DNA from 4 places in the Arthrobacter sp. JZ12 genome. Region 1 is predicted to be linked to each of the others. Evidence: riboswitches for the same ligand, from Rfam matches in the RefSeq annotation. Region 1 holds a riboswitch; each other region holds the start of a gene.
What was found. A riboswitch is a leader RNA that binds a small molecule or an ion and turns the genes downstream of it on or off. The one in region 1 is predicted to bind S-adenosylmethionine.
Positions count from the first base shown of each region.

Region 2: linked by a shared signal. The riboswitch ahead of metX (homoserine O-acetyltransferase MetX) and the one ahead of GC088_RS12970 (rhodanese-like domain-containing protein) in region 1 are both predicted to bind S-adenosylmethionine.
Region 3: linked by a shared signal. The riboswitch ahead of GC088_RS09740 (aminotransferase class V-fold PLP-dependent enzyme) and the one ahead of GC088_RS12970 (rhodanese-like domain-containing protein) in region 1 are both predicted to bind S-adenosylmethionine.
Region 4: linked by a shared signal. The riboswitch ahead of GC088_RS01335 (ABC transporter ATP-binding protein) and the one ahead of GC088_RS12970 (rhodanese-like domain-containing protein) in region 1 are both predicted to bind S-adenosylmethionine.

Region 1 is NZ_CP045246.1:2,785,679-2,791,274, reverse strand. Features, by position in the region: gene GC088_RS12975 (O-succinylhomoserine sulfhydrylase) at 1-1,260, opposite strand, end outside; gene GC088_RS12970 (rhodanese-like domain-containing protein) at 1,247-1,702, opposite strand; SAM riboswitch class IV at 1,709-1,830, opposite strand; gene GC088_RS12965 (aminodeoxychorismate lyase) at 1,920-2,777, opposite strand; gene GC088_RS12960 (hypothetical protein) at 2,806-3,087, opposite strand; gene GC088_RS12955 (chorismate-binding protein) at 3,175-5,217, opposite strand; gene GC088_RS12950 (LysE family transporter) at 5,238-5,596, opposite strand, start outside.
Region 2 is NZ_CP045246.1:1,151,778-1,157,373, reverse strand. Features, by position in the region: gene GC088_RS05360 (DMT family transporter) at 1-468, opposite strand, end outside; gene GC088_RS05355 (RNA-binding S4 domain-containing protein) at 531-752, shown strand; gene GC088_RS05350 (class I SAM-dependent methyltransferase) at 759-1,391, opposite strand; gene GC088_RS05345 (alpha/beta hydrolase) at 1,388-2,077, opposite strand; gene GC088_RS05340 (SGNH/GDSL hydrolase family protein) at 2,154-2,978, shown strand; gene metX (homoserine O-acetyltransferase MetX) at 3,005-4,147, opposite strand; SAM riboswitch class IV at 4,164-4,296, opposite strand; gene GC088_RS05330 (VOC family protein) at 4,618-5,259, shown strand; gene GC088_RS05325 (CPBP family intramembrane glutamic endopeptidase) at 5,256-5,596, opposite strand, start outside.
Region 3 is NZ_CP045246.1:2,095,392-2,100,987, reverse strand. Features, by position in the region: gene GC088_RS09745 (class I SAM-dependent methyltransferase) at 1-361, opposite strand, end outside; gene GC088_RS09740 (aminotransferase class V-fold PLP-dependent enzyme) at 545-1,903, opposite strand; SAM riboswitch class IV at 1,944-2,058, opposite strand; gene hisN (histidinol-phosphatase) at 2,111-2,938, opposite strand; gene GC088_RS09730 (cold-shock protein) at 3,097-3,300, opposite strand; gene rsgA (ribosome small subunit-dependent GTPase A) at 3,460-4,581, opposite strand; gene aroA (3-phosphoshikimate 1-carboxyvinyltransferase) at 4,578-5,596, opposite strand, start outside.
Region 4 is NZ_CP045246.1:255,795-261,390, forward strand. Features, by position in the region: gene acs (acetate--CoA ligase) at 1-1,172, opposite strand, end outside; gene GC088_RS01325 (ABC transporter permease) at 1,148-2,050, opposite strand; gene GC088_RS01330 (aliphatic sulfonate ABC transporter substrate-binding protein) at 2,050-3,096, opposite strand; gene GC088_RS01335 (ABC transporter ATP-binding protein) at 3,192-3,950, opposite strand; SAM riboswitch class I at 4,035-4,133, opposite strand; gene GC088_RS01340 (DUF1611 domain-containing protein) at 4,350-5,471, shown strand; gene GC088_RS01345 (ABC transporter transmembrane domain-containing protein) at 5,481-5,596, shown strand, end outside.

The DNA.
Region 1 (5,596 bases):
GTCGGTCTGGAGATCCTGGACGTCTTCGAGTCCCACTGACAACCGGACCACTCCGTCGGACAACCCGATGGCCGCGCGGCCTTCCGGACCCATTGCCCGGTGCGTGGTGGTGGCGGGGTGTGTGATCAGAGTCTTCGAGTCGCCGAGGTTGTTGGAGATGTCGATAATGGCCAGCGAGTCGAGCAGCCGGAACGCACGGTCCTTTGCCCCGCCTTCGGGAGCATCCAGTTCGAACGTGACTACCGTGCCGCCGGCGGACATCTGCGCGGACGCCAGATCAAACTGCGGATGGGATTCGAGCAGGGGGTACCGCACCCAGTTCACGCCGGGCTGCGCTTCGAGCCAGCGCGCCAGCGTCAGTGCCGAGGCTGAGGCGTGGTTGACGCGCAGCGACAGGGTTTCGAGTCCCTTCAGCAGCGTCCAGGCGTTGAAGGAGGACAGCGCCGGGCCGGTGTGCCGCATCAGCGTCTTCACCGGACCCTCGATGAATTCCTTGCGGCCCAGGATCGCGCCGCCAAGGACACGGCCCTGCCCGTCCATGTGTTTGGTTCCGGAATAGACGACGACGTCGGCACCCAGTTCGGTGCACCGCTGCAGCAGCGGGGTAGCGAAGACATTGTCCACTACCACCTGTGCTCCGGCCGCGTGGGCCAGCTTGACCACGGCGCGGATATCCACGATCTCCTGCATCGGGTTGGATGGGGATTCGAAGAACACGGCCGTCGCGGGAACCCGGAGGGCTTCCTCCCACTGCGCAAGGTCCCATCCGTCCACGAACACCGTTTCGACGCCCCAGCGGGGCAGGATTTCGTTCAGGATGACGAAGCACGAGCCGAACAGGCTGCGGGATGCGACCACCCGGTCGCCGGCGGCAAGCAGTGCGCCCAGCGCAGTGAATACCGCCGACATTCCACTCGCGGTCGCGAAGCACGCCTCGGCTCCCTCGAGCAGGCGGAGCCGCTCCTGAAACATGGCGACCGTGGGGTTGCCGTACCGGGAGTAGACAAACCGGTCCACGTCGCCGGTGAACGCCGCTTCGGCTGCCGCGGCTGACGAGTACACGAAACCGGAGTTGAGGAACAAAGCCTCCGAGGTCTCCTCGAAGTTCGATCGCGCCAACCCGCCGCGCACGGCGAGCGTGTCGGCGCCCCAGCCGGCGTCGTCGTGCCCCTGGATTCGGGGGTAGCCGCCGTTTCCGGCGACCGGTTCGCGGCTGCCGGCAGGCGCAAACGACGACGGCGTGGACTCACTCACCTGCATCGGTCCTGTCCGTGCCGGGCACGGGAGCCGCCTGTCCGCTGTGCGTGGTGGTGGCCAGTCCGCTGGCGCGCCACCCGCCGTCGGCCTCGAAGCCGTGCAGCACGTTGTAGGCGGTGTGGCCGGCAGCAGCCGCACTCTGCGCCGCCGCAACAGAACGGACGCCCGAGCGGCACAGGAACAGCAGCTCGCGTCCCTTCAACGCGTTGAGCTGGTTGAGGAAGGACGTATTGCGGGTTCCGTCCGAGCGGTTCCACTCGAGGAACAGGGGAGCAGTGCCAGCGTCGGTAAGGTCGGGCACTCCGACGGAGCGCCACTCCTCAACGGTGCGCACGTCAACCAGTACGGCGCCCTTGCTGACCCGTTCCACGGCGTCGCGTGGCGTGATGTTTCCGGCGTAGCCCTCAGCGGGCTGGTGGGCAGGGATGGCTGAATGCTGTGACACTGGTTCTCCTCACGCTGTGCACGGTGCTGATCAATTGATCGGTGTGCCGAGTATTCACCTGAGGCACCCCGCCGTGAAAAGAGGGTTGCCGGCCAGCAAGTCAGGGCTTGGCGCTGGCGCTCGTTACTCCGGATTGAACGTAGCATCGGCTGCGTCCGCCTGCCACGCGGAGCCGTAACCTTCTGTAACGACGGCGCACCCGGCGATGACGCGCAGCTCAGGACACGGACTCCACCAGCTCGCCCAGTTCGGCGGACAACTCGGGCGAAATGGTCAGCGGCTTCCCGTCAATCGATCCGATTTCTGCGAGCAGCCGGACGCTTGAGATGAGCCACGCGCCGTCGGCGTTGAACAGGTCCTCGGGGACCAGCGGACCGTACCCCAGTTCCCACCCGGCATCACGCGCTGCCTCGAACAGCGCGCCCTGTGAAGTGCCCGGCAGGATGCCTGTTTCCAGTTGTGGGGTGATGAGGTGCTTGACGCCGTTGATCACGCGCGCGATGAGCACAGTGGACGTAGGGCCCTCGAGGACCTTCCCGTCCGAGGAGGTGAAGATGACATCATCGGCGCCCTGTGACCGGGCATGGCGGAGGGCCGCCATGTTGACTGCGTAGGAGAGGGTCTTTGCGCCCATGAGCAGCCAGGGTGCCCGCTGGGCGACGGTGCTGTCGTAGCCCCGGTCCAGGAGCAGGACGGACAGCCGCTGGCCCCGCAGTCCCTGCGGCAGCGGCGTCACCAGGACCCATGCGATGGCAGAGCTGCCGGCATCCCCGTCGCGGACTGCGACGAGCTTGACCACCAGGTCGCCGTCGTCGTCCGCTTCCCGCAGCGCGGTGGAAATGGCACGCTCCCACTCGTCCGACGGCGGCACCTTCAGTTCCAGGGCCTCGGCCGACGTCGCGAGCCGGGACAGGTGCGCCTGCAGCTTCCGGGGGGCCCCCTTCACCGCGAGCATGGTCTCGAAGATGCCGTCACCGCGCGTGATGCCCGAGCTGGTGACCTTGAGCTGCGGCTGGGAGGGGTCGGCTACGCGGCCCTCTGGGTGGGCGGGATCAAGGAATACCAGTGCGGTCATGCGCTCAAGCGTAGCCCCGCACCCGGTGTCAGGTTCCCGGCTGGTCCTCCGTCAGCCCGCGCTGGGCGCGGTCGGCTTCCTCGGAGCTGCCCTCGGGAAGCGGGTCTGTTGCGTCCGGAACCTGGTCGGGAGCGTAGTCGATCAGGCCGGCGTCGACGCGCTCCTGCTCGGTTGCTGCGGCCAATGCGTCATCGTCGAGGCGCTCGGGCTCGCCGGCATGACCCTGGTAGATCCGGTTCGGGAGGAACTCGTTGTCCGGTTCCTGAACGTCATCCAGATTCGGAGTGTTCTCCTCGGGTGAGCTGGTCATGGCTGTTCCCTCCGTTGGGTCGATGGACATCCATCATGCTTCCACACGGCCCCCGGGGAGCCAATAGCAAGCTGGGCAATGGCAGGCCTACTCTTCGTCCGGGAAACTGGTGCCCAGCGCGGAGAGTACGCCGAACGCCTTGGTGCGCACTTCCTCCCACTCGTCTGCCGGGTCGGAATCGGCCGTGATGGCTCCTCCGACGCCGAGCGTAAGGCGGGTCCCGCCGTCGTCGGCTTCCATCACCAGCGAGCGGATGACGACGGCGAGGTCCGCCGCCCCGTCGAGGGAGAAGTAGCCGGCCGCGCCCGAATAGATGCCGCGGGGCGCGCCCTCCAGCCGGTCCAGGATGGCCATAGTGCTGATTTTCGGGGCGCCGGTCATGGAACCGGCGGGGAAGGCAGCGGCAACCGCCTCTGCGCGGGATGATCCGGGCCGCAGCCGGGCGTCGATGGTGCTGACCATCTGGTGCACGGTGGCGTAGGTTTCGATGTCGCAGAGCCGGCTGACCGTCACGGATCCCGGCAGTGCAAGGTGTGACAGGTCGTTGCGGAGCAGGTCCACGATCATGATGTTTTCGGCTCGGTCCTTGGTGCTGCCGGCCAGATCCGCCTTGAGCGCAGCATCCTCGTCCGGATCCGGCGAGCGGCGCCTGGTGCCCTTGATCGGTTCGGCCCGCATGCCGCCGTCGGCGTCGAGCTGCAGGAACCGTTCGGGCGAGGTGCTGGCAAGGGCAAGCCCGGGGAACGCGAAGTAGGAGGCGAAGGGCGCCGGGTTGGCACCGCGAAGGATGAGGTGGACTGCGAACGGGTCCAGCTGCTCATGCCGCGCTGTCAGAGCCGTCGTCAGGCACACCTCGTACGAGTTGCCGTCCGTGATCTCCGCCTTGGCATCCCGGATCTTGTCCAGGTACTCCTCCCGCGAATCGCGCACGGCGAAGCGCGGCGCGGGAAGCGGCCTGGCCGGACGGGGGGAGGCCGCGGGTGAAAGCACGACGGCGCGTGCCCGCTCCAGCCACTCATCGGCGTCGTTGTCGCTCGACCCGTCGCGCAGGGTCAGGAGGTGGGTTCGCCCTTCAACGCGGTCGAGTACGACGGCGCGGCCCGCAAACAGGAGCGAGGCGTCCGGGATACTGCCGGCTGCTTCAGTCCGCCCGCCGGTCTCGCGCTTGAGCTCGTAGCCCAGGTATCCCAGCCAGCCGAGGGCGAAAGGGCCAGGGTAGGACGCCGGCCGGCGCACCGCGCGCCTGCCCCACACACCGTCGAGCCAGCGGAAGAAGGGACCGGCGATCCGTGCGGTGACCGCGCCTGCCTGGACCTCGGTGATACCCGCGGTGTGCTGTGCGAGCTGGCCGAACCGGCCGCCGTCGTCGGCCAGGATGGAGAACCGGCTGCGTCCCTGCGGATCCTCGGCGGCGGAACTGTCCAGCCATGCCGCGGAGGCGGACCCCCCGTAGAGACCCTGGAAGACACCGGCCGCGTCCGGGTAGCGCTCCAGGGTCTCGACCTGCAGGGTCAGGCCGCGGCGGGCGGCACGCTCCATCGACATCAGTGACTCGCATTGGGGAAGCCCGGTCAGCGCAAGCCGCAGTTGCTCCGGCACGGAACTTCCGCGATGCCCCTGCACCAGGAGGTCGGCGTCCTCGGCGGGGTTGTCCGACGCCAGCCACCGCTCCTCCTGGTCCGACCACCGCTGCCAGAACGGAGCGTAGGTGTCACCGTCGCGTTCCAGCGCGCTCGTGCGCCGCAGGTTCTCGTCGGCCTCGATCCAGACGACGACGTCCACCAGTTCGCGCGCCGCTGCGCAGGCCGCACCGACCCCCTCCACCACCACAATGTCCGCGGGCAGCGTGGTCCGGGTTTCGCCGTCGTCGTCGGCTGTCCAGTCCCACGCAGTCCAGGCGGCGGGAGAGCCGGCGGCGAGCGGCGTCAGCACGGACCGCACGTAGCGCTCCATGCCGCCGGCAAGCCCGTCCCACCCCGGGTAAATGTCCTCGAGGTGGAACAGGCTCACGGTGTGGTGCTGGCGCAGGAGTGCGGCCAGTTCCACGGCGAGCGTGGTCTTGCCCGCGCCGGAGCGGCCGTCCACGGCAATGATGAGCGGAACGACGGCGTGGGCGGACTTGGAGGCCATGGGCAGCTTTCGGCGGCGGATCAGGCGAACGCGAGCAGCGCGCCGACCGCCACGAAGAGGGACCCGAACACACGGTTGAGGATGCGCTGCCCGCGCGGGCCGCTGGTGAAGCGGCTGAAGGAGCGGGCGGCAGCGGCGAAGAACAGCCACATCACCAGCACATCGATGACGACGACGGTGCCCGCCAGCACTCCGTACTGTCCCAGCAATTCCTGCTCGGGACGGATGAACTGCGGGATGAACGCGAGGAAGAAGACGATCGCCTTGGGATTGAGCAGGTTTACCCACAGGCCCCGGCGGAACATGGACGCGGCGCCCTCGGCCTGAAGCGCTGCGGCTTCCTCCGCGGGGACCGGTCGCTCAAGGAACTTCCGGATGC
Region 2 (5,596 bases), 1.6 Mb from region 1:
GGCCACTGCGGCGATGGTCAGGACGACGCCGATCACCCTGATTGGAGTGATCGCTTTCCGCCCTCCCGGCCCCATACCGCTGCGATCAACCGCCAGGCCGCTCAGCGTCTGCCCCATCACCGCGGCGATCGTGAATAGGGCAACTCCCAAGATCGAGATGGTGAGCGACTGGGAGAATACGAAGAACGCGCCGATGGCTCCTGCCGCCAGGTAAAGAGGCGGAAAGCGCCGCTCGCGCACGGCGGGGACCAACTGCGCGAGACCTGCGCGTCCGCGCGGGAACAGCAGCGATACGGCAATCATCACCACGAGCCCGGTGCCGAAACTGATCAGGGCCGCGGCCAGGCTGTCATCCAGCCGCTGCCCGAGAGCGCCGTTGATCCTGCTCTGAACCGGAATCGCGGTACCGGCGCCAACCGCTATGGGAAGACCGACGGCCGCGGGCAGGTGGTGAGGGGTGGAATGCACCCGTTAACCCTAAGGGCACTGCGGACTGCCGGCTTCGGTCTCCGGGCAGGCAGAATGGAGCCATGAGCAACAGCAGCGAAGTGCCCATCCGCGACTCAATGATCCGCCTCGGTCAGCTGGTCAAGCTGGCCAACCTCGCAGAGGACGGGGTGGAAGCGAAGGAACTGATCGAGAACGGTCTGGTCAAGGTCAACGGAGAGATCGAAGAGCGGCGCGGCCGGCAGATCCATCCGGGCGACTCGGTCACCGTCAACGGCGTCACAGTGACAGTGGTACCCGCCTGATTCTGCCTAGGCCAGTGCCTGAGGCCTGCACACTGCAACGAGGAAATCCGACGACGGCGCCCACGGCAGCAAATCCCAGGTAGCCAGCCGCAGCGAGACGGAAAATTTGGCCCGCTCCGCGTCATCGAAGAACCGGTCGAAGCTGTAGCCGCGCCCTGCGCCGAAGCCGACGACCAGGCGACCGTCCTGCGCCAGCAGCCCGTGGAAGCGCTCAAGCACCGTCGGTGCGGTTCCCGGAGCCAGGAAGGTCAGTACGTTACCGGCGCACACAATGACGTCGAACGGCTCCTCGAGGTGTGGGGTTGAGCGATCCACCTCGGACAGGTCCCCCACCAGCCAGGTAGCCCCTGGATGACCTGCGCGGGCAGCCTCGACAAGTTCGGCATCCGCATCCACTCCAACTACCGTGTGCCCGCGCCGCGCCAGTTCCCCGCCGATCCTGCCCTGGCCGCAACCGGCATCGAGTATGCGGGCGTTCCGCGGAGCCAAGGCGTCCACCAAGCGTGCTTCCCCGTGGAGGTCGGCACCTTCCCGCTGCAGCTTTTCCCAGCGCGCTATGTACGCGGCTGACTGCCCGGGGTTCTGCCGCTTGCCCGCTTCCCAGAGCGTTTCCTTACCCACCGAAGACGTCCGACTCACCGTGCCAGCGGTTTCCGGGTGACTCCGGGAACCACCATCTGGAGGAATTCGCGTACGTGTCCCAGCTCCTGCGCATTGATGCTGTGGTACATCCCGGCGTAGAGCACTTTGGTGAGCTTGGTGTGGCGGTTCAGCCAGCCGTGTGTGAACTCGATCCGGTCGGCCGGGATCACCGGATCCTCCTGGTCCCGTCCCCAGAAGAACGGCACCGGGCCGGCCTCCAGCTCGCTGTCGCGGAAGAAGTCGCTGCCGTCAGCCGGAACGGCAAAACCTGAAAGCCCGACGACGGCGGCATAGTCGCGTGGGCGCGCCCGCAGCATGGACGTGGCAACGGCCATCCCCATCGAGAATCCAAGAAGGCTGACGCTGGAGTGCGGGGCCTTGACGGAGTCGACCCAGTCGATGACGTTCTGGACGGCAGCAGTCACCTTGTCCACTGAATACTCGGCGTCCTGCATCAGCGGAAACCATGTGAACCCCGGCCCCATGGCAACGGGCGCACGAAGGGAGGCGACGGTGAATTCGTCCGGCAGGAACTCAAGGATTCCCATAAGGTCTTCCTCGTTGGCCATGTGTCCGTGCAACAGCACCAGCAGTGGCGTTCCTTCGCGCTCGTCCTCAGGCCTGGACCAGATAACGGTGGGCGTGTGCGTGCCGGGGCGTTCCGTGGGAGGCAGATTCGTCATTGATCCATAGTGGCATGCCTGATGGTTCCGGCCGCGCCTGCGCGCCTGGCCGGGCACCCTTTGGCAGGATGTCAGAGTGAAGGATCTCCACGCCGAGCTCAACGCCCACCCGCACCCCTGGAACCGGTACGTTGCCTTGGGCGACTCATTCACCGAAGGGATTGGCGACCCCGATCCGCAGAGTCCGGGCGGTAACCGCGGCTGGGCGGACCGCGTAGCCGAGGAACTGAGCAGGGACCACCCGAACTTCGCCTATGCGAACCTCGCCGTGCGCGGCCGCTTCCTTCAACAGATAATCGATGAGCAGGTGGGTGCCGCCATTGCGCTCAAACCTGATCTGGTGACCCTGTCTGCAGGCGGCAACGACCTCCTCCACCCTGGTGCCGACCCCGACAGGCTGGCGGCACGGCTCGACGGCGCCGTGCAGGTCCTCAGCGCGCATGGGCCGACCGTGGTCCTTTTCACCGGGCCGGATGTCCACGACACGGTACTGGGCGGCATCCGGGCGAAGACGGCAATCTACAACGAAAACCTGCGCACCATCGCCGCCCGGCACGATGCCGTCATTGCTGACATGTGGGCGCTGCGGCAACTGGTGAACCCGCAGATGTGGGCGCCGGACCGGCTGCATTTCTCGCCGCTGGGGCATCACACCATCGCGATCATGGTGCTCGACACGCTCGCGGTGAACCATCAGCTGAAGCCCCTCGAACCCAAGCCCCTTCCCGCAAAGACCTGGCGGGAAGCCCGCACCGAGGATCTGGTCTGGGCCCGGGAGTACTTTGTTCCGTGGGTGCTGCGCAGGCTGCGTCACCGATCTTCCGGCGAAGGCATCACCGCCAAGCGCCCGCTCCCCGAACCCATGTTCGGTCATGGCATGCCGCCCGGCTCAGCGGGCTGAGCTCGGCCGTGGTGCGGAAACGCCGGTCAACCGGCGCCATCGTTATAGAACGCCGCCTGCAGCGCGGGTTCAAGCTGCGCTATCTCGGTGAGGAAGGCGTCGTGTCCGCTCGGTGAGGTGATGGTGTGCACCGGGACCTCGCCGGGCAGCGCGGCGGCGAGCTCATGGGATTGCGCCGGCCAGTACAAACGGTCGGAGTCGACGGCGGCAATGAAGAACTGCGCGGTGGCGGCGCCGAGGGCGTCCCGGAGGCTGCCGCGGTCGCGTGCTACGTCGTGACTCATCAGTGCCTCGGTGAGCACTATGTAGCTGTTGGCATCAAACCGGCGGATCAGCTTGTCCGCCTGATGGTCGAGGTAGCTCTCAACCTGGTAGCGCCCCCGCAACGCCGGGTTCACCGCACCGAAAGGCTCCTCGATCCCCTGAGCGGCACGGCCGAAGCGCTCATTGAATTCCGTCTCGGAGCGGTAGGTGATCAGGGCGATCCTGCGAGCCAGGCCCAATCCGCCTTCCGGACCGGCACTGCCGTAATAGTCCCCGTCCGCGAACTGGGGGTCCAGCCGGATGGCCTGCACCTGGGCCTGCGCGAACGCTATCTGTTCAGCCGTGCTGGCTGCAGTACAGGCGATGACGCCGCAACGCTTCACCCGGTCCGGGTACGTCACCGCCCATTCAAGGGCGCGCGCGCCACCCATGGAGCCGCCGATCACCGAGTGCCAGGAGGAGATGCCCAGGAGGTCAGCCAGCAGGGCTTCGGCTCGTACGGAGTCCCGGATGGTGACGAACGGGAAGCGGGAGCCCCACGGCCGGCCTTCCGGATCCAGCGAGGCGGGACCGGTGGATCCGTAGCATCCGCCCAGCATGTTGATGGACACCACGAAGTAGCGGTCAGTGTCGATGGTGCGCCCCGGTCCCACCAGACCGTCCCACCATCCCTCTTCTTCCGAGGATCCCCGTGCAACGTGGGAACTTCCGGTCAGCGCGTGCTGGATCAGGACAGCGTTGGAAGCATCCGCGTTGAGGGTCCCCCAGGTTTCATAGGCCAGCACGACCTCAGGCAGGTGTCCTCTGGTTTCCAGCGTGAGCGGACCGATGGAGAGCCGCTGCACCACGACGCCGTCGGCCGTGATCGCGTCAGGATACGGTTCCGTTGTTGTGGTGCCTGTCAAGCCTGCCGCCTTACATGTTTCGCGCTTGCTCCTGCACGGTGGCGCAGGGCCAGGTCGTCACCCGGGGCACCCCACCGCGGAAGGAGGGTTGCCGGACAGCAGGCCGGGGCCGGTGGCGTTCGCAGGACGCCGTGCTGTCACTCGTGACCTCATACAAGGGAACCCGATGCAGGCGCAAAAGAGCAACTCATATGACTTGCGGTGAACCTGAGGTGAAATGATCCGCTGACGGCAGCAGGCGCGGATGCTTGGGTGGGGCGGCTTCGTGTATGGGACGAGCGGCCCCACCCAAGGTGGACCACCGAAACGGTGTTCCCTGCAGGTAGCCCCGGCGGTCTCGGAACCGGTTCCCCCTGACTCCTTCATCATGGACGCCCGACCTTGGGTTTAACTTGGGACCATGAAGCATTCAGATGTGACTTAGGCAACCCTAAGTCGAGGCCCCCATCACAAAGTGCCAAGATGGAGCCATGCGCCTGGATCATGTGTCATACGCCTGTGAACCCGACGGTCTGACTGCCACCGCGGAGCGGATCTCCAAAGCCCTGGGCATTGAATTCGTGAAGGGTGGAGTCCACCCCCGGTTCGGTACCAGGAACATGATTTTCCCCCTCCTGAACGGCCAGTACCTTGAGGTCGTTGAGGTTCTCGACCACCCTGCCTCGGACAAGGCACCGTTCGGCCAGGCCGTTCGGGCACGCTCGGAAGCCGGCGGCGGCTGGATGGGCTGGTGCGTGGCCGTAGACGACCTGGCCCCGTTCGAGGAGCGCCTCGGCCGCAGCGCCGTCCCGGGCAACCGCAAGTTCCCGGACGGTCAGGAATTGACCTGGCAGCAGATCGGAATCAAGGGGCTCATCGCCGATCCACAGGTTCCGTACATGATCCGCTGGGATGACGGCACGGAACCGTTGCACCCTTCCCAGGCGCGGCCGGCGTCGGTGCGCTTGAGTGCACTGACCATCGCCGGGTCGGCGGAACGGGTCACGGAGTGGCTGGGAACGCCGGTGAATCACCCGCTGGATGATGTCGACGTCGAGTGGATCGCACCCAACGGAACCCCTGGCATCATGGCCGTGACCTTCGATACGCCGCAGGGTGAAGTGCGGATCTAGTTCCCGATTCCGATCGCTGAGCCGAACAGCGCAAACCCCACGAAACCTGCTATATCCAGCAGGGCGTGGGCGATCACCAGCGGCATCACCCGGCGGGTGCGCGTGTACGCGTAGCCGAAGATCAGCCCCATGATCACGTTGCCGATGAAGGGCCCGATGCCCTGGTACAGGTGATAGCTTCCGCGCAGCAGCGCTGAGGTCACGATCACCGCGGGGACTGACCAGCGAAGTTCGCGGAGCCGCTCGAAGAGGTAGCCGACCACGATCACTTCTTCGAGGACCGCGTGGCGCAGTGCCGACAGCACCAGTACCGGGAGCGTCCACCAGTAGGTGTCCA
Region 3 (5,596 bases), 690 kb from region 1:
CGCACCAGTGCCACGCCTGGGCGATCGTCACGATGTCAAAGCCGGCCTCGGCAAGCCCGGACGCCTCAGCCGTGCCCACCTCGCAGCGAACCTCGGGAAGATTCCGCGCCAGGACGGCAAGCATGTCTGCGGACGGATCCACGGCCGTGACCGTGCGGCAGCGGCGCACGAGCTCGCGGGTGAACTTGCCGGTTCCGGCTCCGATGTCGGCGGCCCGTGCGTGCGGTCCGGGGACAATCCAGTCGACGCACGCATCCGGATAGCCCGGACGTACCCGCTCGTAGCGCTCGCTGTCCTGCAGGTAGCCCCGCGCCAGCTCCCGACGGCGGTGATCGGCGAGGCGGGGACCTCCGGGACCCATGGCGCAGCTCCTGGCAATCTGGACGTGCAAGTGGACGTGGAAGTGGACCTTCAAGTGGAAGTGAACGTGGAGGTGGATGTCGACGGCGCTTCAGGCCGCGAATCGAACCACGCAATTGACCACACAATTAAAGCACCGCTGAAGCGCCACCCTACCTGCTGCCAGGCAGTGAGTAGCGAGCCCTCAGTCGGTCGTGCAGGGGGCGGCTCCGGCCGTGCCCGGTGTGTGTGGTGCCCACTCAGGGAAGGAACGTGTCTCGACGGCGGGAACCCAGCGCCCGGCGTCGACTACGTAATCGGTGCCGAGACCGTCGCGAATGAGTGCCGATAGGCCGGTCAGCAGCCGATCGACGTCGTCGTGCCGGGAACCCAGCCCGAAACTTGCCCGGAGTGAGCCGGACGGCAGTCCCAGGCGCTTCAGGAGAGGGTGGGCGCAGAATTTGCCGTCCCGGAGTCCCACGCCGTGCTCCGCCGACAGGTACGCAGCGACCAGGCCGGCGTCGTACCCATGGACCGAAAAGTTAACGACGCCGATGGCGTCCGTGCTGTCGGAAAAAATTGAGTGGACCGTGATGCCCGGCAGGCCGCTGAGCCCTTCCACCAGTGCTTTACGGAGATCGGCCTCGTGGCGCAGCCACTCGTCCTCGTCGAGCCCGGAAATTACCTGGGTGGCGTGCGCCAGGGCCGCCGCACCCAGGACGTTGGGCGATCCGCCCTCGTGGCGGGCCGGACCGGTTGTCCAGGACACCGAATCCACCTTCACTGCCTTGACCGCGCCGCCACCGGCAAGGTGCGGCGAACCGGCGTCGAGCCAGTCCGGCCTGCCCACCAGCACACCTGCTCCGAAGGGTGCGTACAGCTTGTGACCCGAGAAGGCGACGTAGTCAATCCCGTCACGGAGGAGGTTCAGGCGCCGGTGCGGCGCCAGTTGGGCCGCGTCGACGGCGATGCGCGCCCCGGACGCGTGGGCAATCGCCGCGAGTCGGGCAATGGGAAGGACCTCTCCGGTGACGTTGGAAGCGCCGGTCACGGCGAGCAGGCTCACTCCGCCGGAGAGAAGTTCCTCTTCCACGGCAGCCACTGTTTCCTCGATGGTCGGTGCGGCAATCAGGCCCCGGTGCGGCCGATCCAGCCACGGCAGGAGATTGGCGTGATGTTCCAGGTCCAGGTAGAGCACGTCACCTTCCGCCGGCAGGCAGCCGGCGAGGAGGTTCAGGGCGTCGGTGGTGTTGCGCGTGAAAATGACGGCGTCGTCGTTACGGCCGCCTACGAAGCTGCGCACCGCCTGCCGCGCGTTCTCATACAGCGAGGTGGAGATTTGCGAGGCATAACCGGCACCGCGGTGCACGCTCGCGTAGTACGGAAGCACCGTCTGGACATAGTCGTTCACCGCCTCCAGAGCCGGCGTCGACGCGGCGTAGTCAAGGTTCACGTACCGGACGGTGCGGCCGTCGATCAGCGGGGCCGGAAGCTCCGCGCCGAGGACGTCGGCCAGCGGTTCGGCGGAGACGTTGCTGGTGTTTTCAAGGACGGCATTGCTCATGGCATAACCCCACAGTGCTCTCAAGGGACCGCCCTGGGAGGTCCCGCGCTTGCCGTACCACGGTCTGGCACGGCCTGGTCGTCACCCGGGGCACCCCACCGCGGAAGGAGGGTTGCCGGCCAGCAAACCGGGGTTTTGCGCTGGCACTCGTGACCAATGGCTTCAGGATAGGACAGTCCGATCCTTCCCTGCCTCATTGTTACGGCGTTACGCCGGTGCAGCGCCTTCCTGGAGCAGGTCGTCCAGCGTTGGGTTGAGGACCTTGAGCGCGTCACTGTGCAGCGTGCCGTTGGTTGCCAGCGCATTGCCGCCGAAAGGCCCGTCGGCGCCCTCGAGCGAGGTGAACCGGCCGCCCGCCTCGGTGACGATCGGCACCAGCGCAGCCATGTCGTACAGGTTGAGCTCCGGCTCGCAGGCAATGTCCACGGCGCCCTCTGCGACCAGGCAGTACGACCAGAAGTCGCCGTAGGCGCGGGTGCGCCAGACCGATTCCGTCAGTGACAGGAACTCGGGCAGGTTCCCGCGTTCCTTCCAGCCGGACAGGCTGGAGTAGGAGAGTGAGGCGTCTTCCAGCCGGGAGACGTTGGAGACCCGCAGCCGGGTTGCCGAGGCAAGCGACTTGCCCGTAAATGCTCCCGTTCCCGTTGCGGCCCACCACCGCTTCCCGAGGGCGGGCGCGCTTACGACGCCGACGACGGGACGGCCCTCATCAACCAGCGCTATGAGCGTTGCCCAGACCGGCACGCCGCGGACGAAATTCTTGGTGCCGTCGATGGGATCAATGATCCACCGGCGGGATCCTGCCCCGCTGCTGCCGAACTCCTCGCCCAGCACCGCGTCCCGCGGGCGGGCACGCGAAAGCTGGCCCCGAATGGCCTCCTCCGCTGACTTGTCGGCGTCGGTGACGGGCGTGAAGTCAGGCTTTGTTTCAACCGCCAGATCGAGCGCCTTGAAGCGGGACATGGTCTGGTCGTCCACGGAATCGGCCATCACATGTGCAAGGCGCAGGTCATCGTTGTAGCTCTGGAGGTTCATACTTTCAACCTATAACAACCTCTGCCTGCCGACCGGCAGACAGGGAATGGCCACCGTCGCGGGACCATCGATGCGAAACATACACGCCAAGAATCAGGGTTAAAAACAGGGAGGGACAGCGGCCGAAGCCGGTGTCCCTCCCTGGGAAGCTCTAGAGACTAGAGAACGGAGATGTTCTCAGCCTGGGGGCCCTTGGGGCCCTGGGTGGTCTCGAAGCTGACCTTCTGGTTCTCCTCAAGCGAGCGGAAGCCGCTCGAGTTGATTGCGGAGAAGTGAGCGAAAACGTCAGCGCCGCCGTCGTCAGGAGCGATGAATCCAAAGCCCTTTTCTGCGTTGAACCACTTGACTGTACCTGTTGCCATTTTACTTCCTTGGGTGTGAGGATCCCCCCGTACTTCGGGGTTCCCGTCGCGGTGTTCTTCCGCCTGCAAAAAAAGCTTTCGAACTCCGTAGAGAAATCAAGGCTTAAACATTCGTGCGCAACACAACAACTTTCTTGAGTCTAACAGAGTCACCCGGTTCTAGTGCATCCCCAGTTCCTTGGATCCCTGTACCTGTTCCGCACCTGCGCCGAGCAATCGGCGCAGCGATGCAAGCCGCACCGGGCCTGACTCACCTGCGGAACCGGATCCCACCCAGTCGTCCAGACCGCAGTTGACGGCGGTCTCGTCGTGCCGACAGCCGCGTTCACAGTCCTGGGTCCCCGGTTCCAGATCCGGGAAGGCCGCGAGGATCCGGTCGGGCTCCACATGGGCGAGGCCGAAGGATCGGATGCCCGGTGTATCGATGATCCACGTTCCAGGGGAGGAATCCTCGGCCTTCAGGGCGAAGGCCGACGACGACGTGTGCCGGCCGCGCCCCGTCACCGCGTTCACACCGCCGGTGGCCCGGTTGGCGCCGGTCAACGCGTTGACCAGGGTGGACTTGCCGACCCCGGAGTGGCCCAGCAGCACACTGACCCGGCCGTCCAGCAGCTCCTTCAGTTGGGCGATCGCCTGGTGTGCAAGGAGGGCGGAGGCCCCGCTTGCGGAGGTAGTTGGCACGGCATCCGGAGTTTCCGCGGTGCGGCTTGTGATGATCTCAAGGTCAAGGTGCTCATAGTTGGCCAGCAGTACCGACGGGTCCCGCAGGTCCGCCTTGGTGACGCAAAGCAGCGGCTGGATGCCGGCGTCGTAAGCGGCCACGAGTGCGCGGTCTATGAATCCGGTGCGCGGTTCGGGATTGGCGGCCGCCACAACGATGACCAGCTGTTCGGCGTTGGCTACGACGATCCGCTCCACGGGATCCGTGTCGTCAGCGCTTCGGCGCAGAACGGTCTGCCGGTCCTGGATGCGCACCAGCCGGGCCAGGGTGTCCGGTTCGCCGCTGACATCCCCGACCAGTGAGACCAGGTCACCGGCGACCACGGGGGACCGGCGCAGCTCGCGTGCCCGCGCAGCTATGACCGTGCGCTCTGCCTCCGTGTCCTCGTCCACCACAGCCGTGTACCGTCCCCGGTCCACGGTGATGATCCTGCCTGTGACTGCGTCCTCGTGTGCCGGGCGGTCCTTGGTGCGCGGTCGCGACCCCTTCTTGTTGGGCCGGATTCGAACATCAGACTCATCCCAGGAAGCAGTTCCTCGCCGGGATCCCGCTGGAGTCACCGCTGGGCGCTCGATTCGGCCGTAGTGGTCAGGTGCTGCCAGAGCTCGGGGAACTGGGGCATGGTCTTGGAGGTGGTCTCGATGTTTTCGACCTCCACGCCGTCCACGACGAGCCCGATGATGGCACCTGCGGTGGCCATGCGGTGGTCGTCGTAGGTGTGGAACCTGCCGCCGTGGAGTGCGGCGGGCCGGATGATGAGGCCGTCGGCGGTTTCCTCGGCGTCCCCGCCGAGCCGCGTGATCTCGGCGACGAGGGCGGCCAGCCTGTCCGTCTCATGTCCGCGGAGGTGTGCGATGCCGCTGAGCACGGAGGGGGTGTCCGCGAGGGCGCAGATTGCCGCCACTGTGGGAGCGAGCTCGCTGGTGTCTGCCAGTTCCGCACCCCGGATGGTTCCCGTACCGCGGACCACAAGGGTGGAATCGTCCGTCAGTTCGACGTCGGCGCCCAGCATCGGAAGGATGCTCTGCCACTTTGCACCCACCTGGGTGGTGTCTGTGGGCCAGTGGGGCATGCGGACGGTGCCGCCGGTCACTACGGCGGCGGCAAGGAACGGGCCGGCGTTCGAAAGGTCCGGTTCGATGCGGACGTCGAAGGCGCGGATCGGACCCGGGTCCACTCGCCAGGTGTTGGGTTCCGAATCATCGACGGCGACTCCTGCCTCACGCAGCACGCGCACCGTCATGGCAATGTGGTCGAGGCTGGGCACCGCCTTGCCTACATGTTCCAGGTGCAGGCCTTCGTCGAAGCGTGCACCCACGAGCAGGAGGGCGGACACGAACTGCGATGAGGCGCTAGCGTCAATTACCAGCCTTCCGCCCTTCACCGAGCCGGTGCCGGTGATCGTGAAGGGGAGCGCTTCGTCGTCGTTCTCCAACTCGACGCCGAGGCCCCGGAGTGCGGCGATAACCGCACCCATCGGGCGCTTGCGCGCGTGCTCATCGCCGTCGAAGGAGGCGCGTCCGTTCCGCAGGGCCGCCAGCGGCGGAACGAACCGCATCACCGTGCCCGCCAGCC
Region 4 (5,596 bases), 780 kb from region 1:
ACGGTGCCGAGGACCTTGATGGAGGAGCGGTCGTAGGACTCGGGGACCCCGTCAGGGAACCAGCCCATGAGCGAGCGGATCAGGGTGGGCGCCGTGTAGTAGCTGGTCACGCGGTAGCGTTCGATGATTTCGAAGTGCCGGCCCGGGTGGGGAGTGTTCGGTGTGCCCTCGAAGATCACCTGCGTGGCACCGTTGGAGAGCGGTCCGTAGATTTCGTAGGTGTGGGCGGTGACCCAGGCGAGGTCGGCGGTGCACCAGTGGACGTCGCTCTCGCGGCCGGCCGGATCAGGGTCGCTGAACAGGTACTCGAAGCTCCAGGAGGCCTGGGTCAGGTAGCCGCCGGTGGTGTGCACCAGGCCCTTGGGTTTTCCGGTGGTGCCCGAGGTGTACATGATGAACAGCGGCGTCTCGGCCTCGAACGCCTGCGCCTCGTGGACGGGCGAGGCGGAGCCGACGGCGTCGTGCCACCACACATCGCGACCCTCGGTCCACGCGATGTCGCTGCCCGTCCGGCGAATCACCAGCACGTGCTCGATGGCGTTGTCCCCGGCGACGGCTGCGTCGGCATTCTCCTTGACCGGTACGGCCGTCCCGCGGCGGTATTGTCCGTCCGTAGTCACGAGCAGCTTGGCGCCGGTGTCCTCGACGCGGAAACGCAGTGCTTCGGCTGAGAAGCCGCCGAACACCAGGGAGTGCACCGCGCCGATCCGGGCGCACGCCAGGGTGATGACCACCGTCTCCACCAGCACGGGGAGGTAGATGACCACCGGGTCGCCCTTGCCGATACCCAGGGCGGTCAGCGCGTTCGCGGCGCGGGAGACCTCGTCCTGGAGTTCGCGGTAGGTGACGGTGCGGCGGTCGCCGGGCTCGCCCTCGAAGAACAGCGCCGGCTTGTCACCGAGACCCGCCTCGACGTGACGGTCCACGCAGTTGTAGGCGGCGTTCAGGGTTCCGCCCGCGAACCACTCGATCCGGGGCACGGACAGTTCGCCGTCGGAGCCCGGGCGTGCCGGCTCGAACGTGTGGGCCGTGTGCCACTCGCTGGTCCAATGCAGCCGACGCGCGGCCTCCTCCCAGAAGGCCACGCGTTCAGCTTCAGTTTCCAGCCCTTCAGCTCCTGCATCGGGCGCCGTCAACGTGGAGGTGCTCAGGTCCACCGGCGTACCGCCCATTTCTCCGCCACGCCCAGCAGCGCATCGGTGGTCTTGCCGATCACCGCGAGCAGGATGATCGCCAGGAAGATCCTGTCCGTACGGCCGTTGTTGGTCGAGTCCGTGAGCAGGAAGCCAAGTCCCAGCGACGACGCGATCAGTTCCGCGGCCACCAGGAACAGCCACGCCTGGGCAAGCGCCAGGCGAAGTCCCGAGAAGATCGCGGGAACGACGGCGGGCAGCTGCACCGTGGTCAGCAGCCGGATTCCCTTCAGGCCGAAGGCCCGAGCCGCCTCGATCAGGTTCCGGTCCACGTGCCGCAGCGCCAGGTACAGGGTGGTGAACACGGGGAAGAACGCGCCGATGAGAATCAGCGTCACCTTCGAGTCCTCGCCGATCTTCATCCACAGGATGAGCAGCGGAACCCACGCCAGGGACGGAACAGCCCGCAGTGCGCCGATGGTCGGCGCCAGCAGGACATCGGCCAGGCGGGACAGGCCGAGCAGCGCGCCCAGCGCGAGGCCCAGCGTGGCACCCAGCGCGAAGCCGATGAGCACGCGCTGGGTGGAGATGGCGATGTGGATCCCCAGTTCGCCGCGCTCGATGAGCTCACGCGCGGCATTCACGACGTCGCCGGGCGGCGGCAGCTGCACAGCACTGAACACTCCGACGACGGAGTTCAGCTGCCACGCGACCACGATCAGCGCGGGAACCACCAGCCCGAGCAGCAGCCGCACCGACCGCCGGCCAAGCAGCCCGACGGAGGCCTCCGTGGGCTGGGCGGGTGCGCCGCCGTCGTCGTTCGCTGTTGTCACCGTGTGCCCGGTAGCTTCAAGGCCTTCCTTGCTGATGGCGTAGACGCTCTGGCCGGTGTTTCCGGGGTTCCCCATCTGCGTCATCAGGAGGCCTTGATTGCGTCCGGGTCGGCGTTGGAGATGAACGAGTCATCGAAGAGGGAGTCGAGTGCCTCGTCGATCTTGTCCTGCGAGGAGACATCGCCGGTCTCGACGAAGGACGGGCCGACCTTCTCGAGGACCTTGCGCTGCGCCTCGCCCGGCGCGGGGTCGACGTCGAGGTTGGTGCGCTCGATGATGACGGCGTTGGCCAGTTCCACGTCGATGCCGGCGACCTCGGCGAGGATCTGGGCGGTCTCCTCCGGGTTTTCCTTGGCCCAGGCGCGCGCCTTCTCGTAGGCGTTCACCACGGTCTGGGCGAGCTCGGGGCTCTCCTCCAGGAACTCCTCGTTGGCGTTGAGGAAACCGTAGGTGTTGAAGTCGATGTTGCGGAAGAAGAGCTCGGCGCCCTCCTGCTCGGCGGAAGCCATGATCGGGTCCAGGCCCGCCCAGGCGTCGACCGAACCGTTGTTCAGGGCGGCCCAGCCGTCAGCGTGCTGCAGGTTCTGCACGGTGACCTCGGAGGGGTCGATGCCTGCCGACTCGAGCGACTGCACCAGGAAGAAGTAGGGGTCGGTGCCCTTGGTCGCCGCGATGGACTTGCCACGCAGGTCCTCAAGGCTCTCGATGCCGGTGCCCTCGACGGTGACCATCGCGGACCACTCGGGCTGGGAGTAGATGTCGATCGTCTTGATCGGCGAGCCGTTGGAACGGGCGAGGAGCGCAGCGGAACCTGCGGTGGATCCGACGTCGACGGCGCCGGCGCGGAGGGCCTCGTTGGCCTTGTTGGAGCCCGCGGACTGAACCCAGTTGACGGTGACGCCCTCGTCCTCGAGCTCGGCTTCCAGCCAGCCCTGATCCTTGATGACCAGGCTGAGCGGGTTGTAGGTGGCGAAGTCGATGTTGAGCTCGGTCGCCGTGGTGCCGGATGCCTCGGTGGTGGAGGCTGCGTTCTCGCCTGCGAGGCAGCCGGTGAGGGCAAGGGTGCCGGTGGCGGCAACTGCTGCCGAGAGGACGGCGCGGCGGGTGAAGGACAAGCGTGTGCTGTTCATTTCTTCCTTTAGGTGGTGCGGCAGCCATCGTGCGGACGGGCACGACGGCGGAACGGGGGTGAAATTCTTGGGTGGCTGTGAAAGCCGGAAGCGGCCTAGTGGCCGGGAACACCGAGTTCGGTGAGGAGCGAGCTGCGCATTCGGCCCAGCTCGGCGGAGTTGCGGTCGCGGGGGCGGTCCCCGGGAACCGTGAGCACTTCGGCGATGGAGGCGCCGGGGCGGGTGGGATCGCTGGATTTGGCGAGCACAATGATGCGGTCGGCAAGTTGGAGGGCTTCGTCGACATCGTGTGTCACGAGCAGGACCGTGGTGGGCTGTGCCCGGTGGATGTCCAGCAGGAGGTCCTGCATCTTCAGGCGGGTCAGGGCGTCGAGGGCGCCGAACGGCTCGTCGAGCAGGAGCACCTTGGGGTTGCGGGCGAGCGCCCGGGCCAGCGACGCCCGCTGCGCCATGCCGCCTGAGACTTCGCGCGGCCGGTGCTCGGAGAAGTCGGAGAGTTCCACCAGCCCGAGGAGTTCGCTGACCTTTGCCTTGCCCTCGGCGGCGCCGGTTCCCTTGGGGAGGCCGATTGCCACGTTGGCGCGCAGCGAAAGCCAGGGGAGCAGGCGGGGTTCCTGAAAGGCGACGGCGCAGCGGTCGTCGATGCCGTTGACCGCGGTCCCGTCGATGAGGACGGCACCGCTGGTGGGGGCGTCGAGACCCGCAGCAGCGCGAAGCAACGTGGACTTGCCGCAGCCGCTGGCGCCGACAATCGCCAGTACCTCACCTGCGCGCACGTCGAGGTTGATGTCGCGTAGGACAACGTGTTCGCCGCTGCCCGTGCCGAAGGAACGGGTCAGGGAGGAGAAGGCCAGGGCAGTGCCTGCTTGGTGGCGACGCCGGACTGGATTTTGGCGGCGGCCTGCTGCTGGGCGCTGAGGACAGTACTCATTTAGATCACTCCATCGCTCCTGGCAGTAGCACCCGTTCCCCTGCGATGCAGGTAAGGGTTGCTGCGGCGTCAACGATCCAGGTCTCTCGGCCGCTCGGGATGGTGAGCTTCTACTAAACGACTTTGTGACCGTCCGTTGCAACATGTGTCGTAACAAAGCGACCAGCGCGCTGAAGAAGTGTTAATGCATCGGTGACGGAAATCACGGTCGGTGAACGGCCGGTGAACAGAACTTAAGAGAGTCCTCATCTGCTTCTCACGGGCTTCTCCTTCCTGCTTGGTTGTGTGGAACCCGGGAACAATCAATCGAAAGGAATGTCCCATGGGTCTCATCACTGAAGCAGCAGAACTCAATGTCAGCACGGCAGTTAATGTCAGCACGGTCTCCGAACGGCTTATCGCCCTCGATCCCGCACGCCTGAAGCGGGCCAAGAAGGCCTACACAACGCGGCACTTCGCGGCGGCGGTCGAGGCCGAGCCGAACGGCTACTTCCTGCGCCAGGGGGTGCCGGCGGTCGGTGACCTGGTGCTCGCAGAGGTCGTTGAACTCGGCTCACATACCAAGCTGGAGGGCCCGCACTCCCGGCGCCAGTCGATGTTCGTCGGCGACGAGATCGTGGTGACCTACGGCAACCGGTACGCGCCGGACCAGTTCCTGGCAGAGGTGCCCGGGGACCTGCGTCAGTGCAACCTCGTTGCTGCCGGGGGTGTTGCCGGTGCCGTCCTTGAGCAGCACGCGGCGATGAAACCCGCGACCGTTATCCAGCCGATTGGGCTCGTGTCCACCCGCGACAGGGTACTGAACCTCCGGGACCTCGTGCCGAACGAGGACGCGCCGTCGGGCGGCACCGGGTCGCCGAAGGTGATCGCAGTGCCTGGAACCTCAATGAATTCGGGCAAATCCACCACCGTCGGCTGCCTGGTCAACGGTCTTGCCGGTTCCGGTCTGACGGTCGCCGCAGGCAAGGCCACCGGTACGGGCTCGGGCAACGATCCCCGGCTCTTCACCGACGCCGGTGCCTCCCACGTTCTGGACTTCACCGACTTCGGCTACCCCACAACCTTCCGCCTGGACTATGACGCGATCCGCACGCTCCTGACCCGGCTGATCGGCAGGCTCAGCCGTCCCGACGTCGATGTGGTGGTGGTCGAAATCGCCGACGGCGTCCTCCAGCCCGAGACTGCGCGGCTGCTTTCGGATCCGGTGTTCCACGCCTCGGTCGACGAGGTGGTCTTCTCAGCCGCTGACGCGCTCGGAGCTACCGCAGGAATCCAGGTGCTGCAGCAGCACGGCGTGAAGGTGGCAGCGGTGTCCGGCCTGGTGACCGCTTCCCCGTTGGCTGCCCGCGAGGCCAGTGCGGTCTTGGACGTGCCGGTGATCAACACACGCGACCTGTCCCGGCCCGACATCGCGCACGGGCTCTTCGCCGGGCAGGACGACTAGGGGCCTTCGGTGGGTTCTGCACGGGTTGGTCTTCCACGCCTGTTCGACGGCGACCGCGGGCGCGTCCTGGTGCTGCTGGTTGCAGCGGGCCTGGGGCTTGCCTGCCTTGCCGGTGGAACTGCCGT